2 regions of the Roseateles sp. GW823-FHT07B05 genome follow, and region 2 is predicted to be linked to the other one. Evidence: predicted binding sites of a transcription regulator. Region 2 holds the regulator's gene; the other holds the start of a gene.
What was found. Region 2 encodes FNR, which switches genes on or off when oxygen is low (the NO sensors DNR and NnrR bind a similar motif). Its sites were predicted from a motif close to TTGATNNNNATCAA; they were not measured.

Region 1: a site for FNR is predicted at 1,927-1,940, ahead of cyoA (ubiquinol oxidase subunit II). Genes of this name have one in related genera too.

Annotation. Positions count from the first base shown of each region.
Region 1 covers NZ_JBXAGX010000002.1:275,768-279,173, forward strand. Annotated here, with positions in the region: gene cyoB (cytochrome o ubiquinol oxidase subunit I) at 1-783, opposite strand, end outside; gene cyoA (ubiquinol oxidase subunit II) at 794-1,870, opposite strand; gene AC1Q7O_RS05580 (MFS transporter) at 1,985-3,316, shown strand.
Region 2 covers NZ_JBXAGX010000001.1:1,025,086-1,028,491, forward strand. Annotated here, with positions in the region: gene AC1Q7O_RS04210 (sigma 54-interacting transcriptional regulator) at 1-284, shown strand, start outside; gene AC1Q7O_RS04215 (BON domain-containing protein) at 473-808, shown strand; gene fnr (fumarate/nitrate reduction transcriptional regulator Fnr) at 1,164-1,916, opposite strand; gene hemN (oxygen-independent coproporphyrinogen III oxidase) at 2,024-3,406, shown strand, end outside.

The sequences.
Region 1 (3,406 bases), on a different contig from region 2:
CGCGAGGGCCGCGGCCAGCACGGGGAAGCTGGCGACGATCAGCACGTTGGTACACAGCGAGGTCCACGTGAAGACAGGCATCTTCATCATGGTCATGCCGGGCGCGCGCATCTTGATGATGGTGGCGATCAGGTTGATACCCGACAGCGTCGTGCCCACACCCGCGATCTGCAATGACCACAGGTAGTAGTCCACGCCGGGGTCGGGGCTCGCGAGGATGCCCGACAGCGGCGGGAAGGCCAGCCAGCCGGTCTTGGCGAACTCGCCGACGAACAGCGAGATCATGACCAGGATGGCGCCGCCCACCGTCATCCAGAAGCTAAAGTTGTTCAGGAACGGGAAGGCCACGTCACGCGCGCCGATCTGCAGCGGCACGACGTAGTTCATCAGGCCCGTCACGAACGGCATCGCGACGAAGAAGATCATGATGACGCCGTGGGCCGTGAAGACCTGGTCGTAGTGGTGCGGCGGCAGGAAGCCGGCGTTCTCGCCGAAGGCCATGGCCTGGTGGGCCCGCATCATCAGCGCGTCGGCAAAGCCGCGCAGCAGCATGATGATGCCCAGGATCATGTACATGATCCCGATCTTCTTGTGGTCGATGCTGGTGATCCAGTCGCGCCACAGGGTGCCCCAGAGGCGGAACTTCGTGATCAGGAACAGCACCAGCAGGCCGCCCAGGGCGACGGCGATGAAGGTTGCGACGAGGATGGGCTCGTGCAACGGCAGGGCATGCAGGCCCAGCCGGCCGAAGACCGGGTGGAGCTCATCAGGGTAGACGGTCATCGGACTTCTCTTAGTTCTTGGTCACGGCAGCCGCGGCGGCGGCTTCACCTTCGGGCAGGCCCTGCGGGTTCGTGGGCGTGCACAGCGCGGCCACCACCAGGCGCTCGCGCTTGCTGCCGTCCGCGGCCGCCCAGTTGCTGCGCATCGTGCCGGCCACGCCGCCCTTGCCGGCACCGCCGGCGGCGTCGATGGCCATCATCTGGCTGGCGCACATCTTCTTGCCGTCGACGCAACGGTCGACGATGGCGCCCCACAGGCCCGGCTCGACGCTGGCGAAGCGGCGCACCGGTTCCTTGGTGCTGGGCTGCTCAAGCTTCAGGTAGTCCTCACGCGTCAGCGCCTGGCCGCCGGCCTTGTTGGACTCGACCCAGCGGGCGAAGTCCTCGTTGCTGACGCCGTGGAACTTGAAGCGCATGTCCGAGAAGCCGGCGCCGCTGTAGTGCGCCGAGATGCCGTCGTAGACGCCCGCCTTGTTGATGATCGCGTGGAGTTGCGTCTCCATGCCGGGCATCGTGTAGATCATGCCGGCCAGCGCGGGCACGTAGAAGGTGTTCATCACGTTCGTCGACGTGAAGCGGAAGTGGATCGGGCGATCCACCGGCGCGGCCATCTCGTTGACGGTGGCGATGCCCTGCTCGGGGTAGATGAACAGCCACTTCCAGTCCATGGACACGGCGTACACCTCCAGCGGCTTCACGCCGGCGGCCAGCGGCTTGCCTTCCGAGATGCGGTCCAGCGGACGGAACGGGTCCAGCTTGTGGGTGCTGATCCACGTGATGGCGCCCAGCGCGATGATGATGAGCAGCGGCGCGCCCCAGATCACCAGTTCCAGGCGCGTGGAGTGATCCCAGTCCGGCGAGTAGGTCGCTTCCTTGTTCGATTGCCTGTAACGGAAGGCAAAGAACAACGTCAGCGCGATCACCGGGACGATGATCAGCAGCATCAGCAACGTCGACGTGACGATGAGATTGGCCTGTTGTTGCGCGATGTCGCCGTGCGGCTTCATCACGATCCAATCACAGCCAGCCAATGAGGCACTGGCCGACAAGACCAGGGCGCGAGCAAGGAGAGACTTTGTGGGGTACATCCGGACTTACGCGCGAGGGTTAACGATCTTGCACGTGGGACAGGAATGTAAGTTGATTGAGGCAAATCAACGAGTGGACATTTTGTCCTAGTGACCGACGGAGACAAGACCGATATGGCAGTTGCAAGCAGTACCTTCCAGGCCCCGAAGTCCGGTCCCCTGACCAGCCGCACCGACGAGGATCTGGCGCCCGGCGACATCGCCGTCGGCGTGATCATCGGCCGGGCTTCGGAATATTTCGACTTTTTTGTGTTCGGCATCGCGTCGGTGCTGATCTTTCCGCAGGTGTTCTTCCCGTTCACCGACCAGCTGACGGGCACGCTGTACGCCTTCCTGGTGTTCGCGCTGGCTTTCGTCGTCCGACCGGTCGGCACGCTGATCGGCATGGAGATCCAGCGCAAGTTCGGCCGCTCCGCCAAGCTGACCGCCGCCCTGTTCCTGCTGGGCTGCTCCACCGTGGCCATGGGCCTGCTGCCCGGCTACGCGACGGCGGGCACCACGGCCATCGTGCTGCTGGCGCTGTGCCGCGTGGGCCAGGGCCTGGCGCTGGGCGGCTCCTGGGACGGCCTGCCATCGCTGCTGGCGCTGAACGCGCCGCCGGACCGCCGCGGCTGGTACGCCATGCTGGGTCAGCTGGGAGCGCCGCTGGGCTTCCTGGTCGCGTCGGGCGTGTTCCTGTACGTCTACACCAGCCTGAACACCCAGGACTTCCTGTCCTGGGGCTGGCGCTTCCCGTTCTTCACGGCCTTCGCGATCAACGTCGTCGCGCTGTTCGCCCGGCTGCGGCTGGTCGTCACGCACGAGTACGAGAAGCGCATGGAAGAGCATGAGCTGGACCCGGCCCACCTGCACGAACTGCTGCCGGCGCAGGGCCACCACATCGTCATCGGCGCCTTCGCCGCGCTGGCCAGCTACGCCCTCTTCCACCTGGTGACGGTGTTCCCGCTGTCGTGGGTGGCGCTGTCCGACCCGCAGGGCATCGACGACTTCATGCGCATGGAACTGCTGGGCGCCGCCTTCGCTGCCGCGGCCATGCCCATGTCGGGGCTGATCGCCGACAAGATCGGCCGCCGCAGCTTCCTGGGCACGCTGGCCATCGCCATCGGCGTGTTCGCGCTGTTCGCGCCCATGATGCTGGGCGGCGGCCGTTCGGGCCAGGCCGCCTTCCTGCTGATCGGGTTCGTGCTGCTGGGCCTGTCCTACGGCCAGTCGGCCGGCTCGGTGACGTCCAACTTCCTGCCGCATTTCCGCTACACCGGTGCGGCGCTGACGGCTGACATGGCCTGGCTGCTGGGCGCGGCCTTTGCGCCGGTCATCGCGCTGTACCTGTCGTCGCGCTTCGGCCTCGGGTCGCTGACGGTGTACCTGCTGTCCGCCGTGGCCTGCACCTTGCTGGCGCTGCGCGTGAACAAGAAGCTGCGCGAGGCGGCGGTCGTGCAGGACTGACGCTCACCGCACCACATCAAGGCGGGCTTCGGCCCGCCTTTGTTTTTTCCGGCACCCGGAACAGGCGAGGCCGACAGCACAGCCAGCCTC
Region 2 (3,406 bases):
TGGTGCCGCTGGCGCAGGTGCAGCGGGCGCTGCAGATGCCGTCGGCCGAGGTGCTGAACTACCAGCAGGCCAAGCAGCGCTTCGAGCGCGACTACCTGAACCGCTTGCTCAGGCTGACCTCCGGCCATGTCGCCGAGGCCGCGCGGCTGGCCGACCGCAACCGCAGCGAGTTCTACCGGCTGATGCAGAAGCACGGGCTGGACCCGCAGCTGTTCCGCGACGACCCCCAAGATGCGGCGTCGGATTTCAGCGACAGCAAAAGGTCCGGTGAATCAGGCACTTAGCCCGCGCGGCGCCGGGCCTGTCGCCAGGCGGCGACAGAATCGCCCGCCTGGCCGTGCCAACCCGGCTCGCAAGAGAGTCAAGTGGTTGATATGAAAGGAGAAGTCGGGGCTGGCACGGCTGTTGCGCTGAGGGTGTCGTGGTGCCGATCCGGTGCCGCGTTTTATCCACGCATCCTCAGGAGATACGCATGCAACACGCTTCCACCTTTGCCCGCCTGCTGACCGCCACCCTGACGGCGACGGCCCTGTCCACCGCCTTCGCCGCCGACCCGGCCCCGGCGCCCGCCGGTCAGGCGCCGCAGGCCCAGCCTGCGGACGCCGCCGCTGTTGCCGCCCAGGCCGCGGCCGTGCTGCAGCAGGACAAGGACCTGCAGACCCTGCCGCTGACCGTCAGCAGCACCGACAGCGGCGTCGTCATCGTGAAGGGCGCGGCCCCCAGCGCCGAACTGGCCCAGAAGGCCATCAAGCTCGTCGCCGCCGTCCCCGGCGTGAAGGAAGTGCGCAACGAGATCAAGGTCGGCTGACCTCACCGCTCGTGACTTCAAGGCCCCGCGCACGCCGCGGGGCTTTTTCTTTTTTGCATTGGGGCCGAGCGCCGGGCCTGCCATGGGCCAGAGGCCCATGGCGTTCCGTAGGCACAAGCAGTCCGCAGGGACTGCTTGTGTCCGACTCCACCCCGCAAGCCGGCCCCCTTGGGCGATGTGCGAGCGGGGCCACCCCCGCGATCATCGCCGTCCCCTCGGGGGCTGAGGCCGGACACGACAAGTCCTCAGGACTTGTCGTGCCTGCCGAAGGGCAGCCGCTCCGTCGGCTGCGCGGTCTGCAAGACCGCCCGGGCTTGCCCGCGTTCAGCGGCAAGCGCGGGCGAGGGGCCTCAACTCAACACCGGCTGTTGTTGACGAGCGCCTGCAGCCCCGCCTGGTTCAGGATGCGCAGCTGCCGCTGCTTCACCTCCATCAGCCCCTCGTCCTGGAAGCGCGAGAACGTGCGGCTCACGGTCTCCAGCTTCAGGCCCAGGTAGCTGCCGATCTCCTCGCGCGTCATGCGCAGCACGAGGCTGGACGCCGAGAACCCGCGCGCCTGCAACCGCTGCGTCAGGTTCAGCAGGAAGGCGGCCAGCCGCTCCTCCGCGCGCATGTTGCCCAGCAGCAGCATGACGCCGTGATCGCGCACGATCTCGCGGCTCATGATCTTGTGGAACTGGTGCTGCAGCACCGTGAACTCGCGCGACAGGTCTTCCAGCTGCGCGTAGGGGATGACGCAGACCGACGAGTCCTCCAGCGCGACGGCGTCGCAGTGGTGGTGGTCGCTGCTGATGCCGTCCAGCCCCAGCAGCTCGCCGGCCATCTGGAAGCCGGTCACCTGATCGCGGCCGTCCTCGCTGCCCACGCAGGTCTTGAAGAAGCCGGTGCGCACCGCGTACAGCGCCTCGAAGCGCTCGCCGTTGCGGAACAGGTGGTCGCCCCGTGCCACCGAGCGGCGCTTGGCGACCAGGCCGTCCAGCTGCTGCAGCTCGCCCGAATTCAGGCCAACGGGCAGGCACAGCTCGCGCAGGTTGCAGCTGGCGCAGGCGACCTTCAGCGGCTCGATGGCGGGCAGTGTCGACGGTTCGGATGCGGGCGACGCGCGCATCGGGCAGGGTTGGGTCGTCAGCATGTGGGGCATTCTTCGCCAGGCGACCCGCCCCGGCCTTGACCTGCGTCAAGGCCGGGGCGGGGCTGGCTCGGCAAAGTGGCGACATGGCTGCTGTGACCGATCGTCCTCCCCAACTCGAACTTGAGCTTGCCGACCTGCTGCGCCGACACGACGTGGCCGGACCGCGCTACACGTCCTACCCGACGGCGGACCGCTTCGTCGAGGCCCACCAGGGTGCGCAACACCTGCAGGCGCTGCGACAGCGCGGCACGGTGCAGCCGCTGTCGGTGTACGTGCACATCCCGTTCTGCGAGCAGCTCTGCTACTACTGCGCCTGCAACAAGATCATCACCAAGCACCACGACCGTGCCGCGCCCTACCTGGCCGCGCTGGGCCGTGAGGTGGACCTGGTGGCCGATGCGCTCGCCGCCGGGGCCGGTGGCATCGCGCCGGTGTCGCAGCTGCACCTGGGCGGCGGCTCGCCCACCTTCCTGTCCGACGCCGAGCTGGGCGAGCTGATGGAGATGCTGCGGCGCCGCTTCAAGCTGCTGCCGGGCGCCGAGCTGTCCATCGAGGTGGACCCGCGCACGGTGGACCTGGCCCGGCTGGCCCACCTGCGGCTGCTGGGCTTCAACCGGCTGTCGTTCGGCGTGCAGGACTTCGACGCCGCCGTGCAGAAGGCCGTTCACCGCGTGCAGCCGCTGGAGCAGGTGGCCGCGCTGATGCAGCACGCCCGCGAACTGGGCTTCTCGTCCACCAACGTGGACTTGATCTACGGCCTGCCGCTGCAGACGCCCGCCAGCTTCGCCCGCACCATCGCGCAGGTGGCCGAGCTGCGGCCCGACCGCATCGCGATGTATGCCTACGCCCACCTGCCGCAGCGCTTCAAGCCACAGCGCCGCATCGTCGCCGAGCTGCTGCCGCCCGCGGGCGACAAGCTGGCCATGCTGTCGGGTGCCATCAGCGCGCTGCTGGGCGAGGGCTACACCTACATCGGTATGGACCACTTCGCGCTGCCGGACGACCCGCTGGCCATCGCCAAGCGCCAGGGCCTGCTGCACCGCGGCTTCCAGGGCTACTCGACGCAGCCCGACTGCGACCTCGTGGGCCTGGGCGTCTCTGCCATCAGCCGCGTGGGGGCCTCCTACGCGCAGAACGCCAAGACGCTGGCCGAGTACGAGGATGCGCTGAACCAGCAGCAGCTGCCTGTGCAGCGCGGCCTGGCGCTGACGCGTGACGACCTGCTGCGCCGTGCCGTCATCATGGCGCTGATGTGCCAGGGGCGCGTGGAGTACGAGTCCATCGCGGCGTCCTACCTCGTCGACGTGCCGACCTACTTCGAGCCCGAGCTGGCGCGGCTGACGCAGCTGGCGGGGCAGGGCCTCGTCGTGCTGGAGCCGGGCGCCATCCAGGTGACGCCATTGGGCTGGTACTTCGTGCGCGCCGTGGCCGCGGTGTTCGACCGCTATCTGCAGGCGGACGCGAGC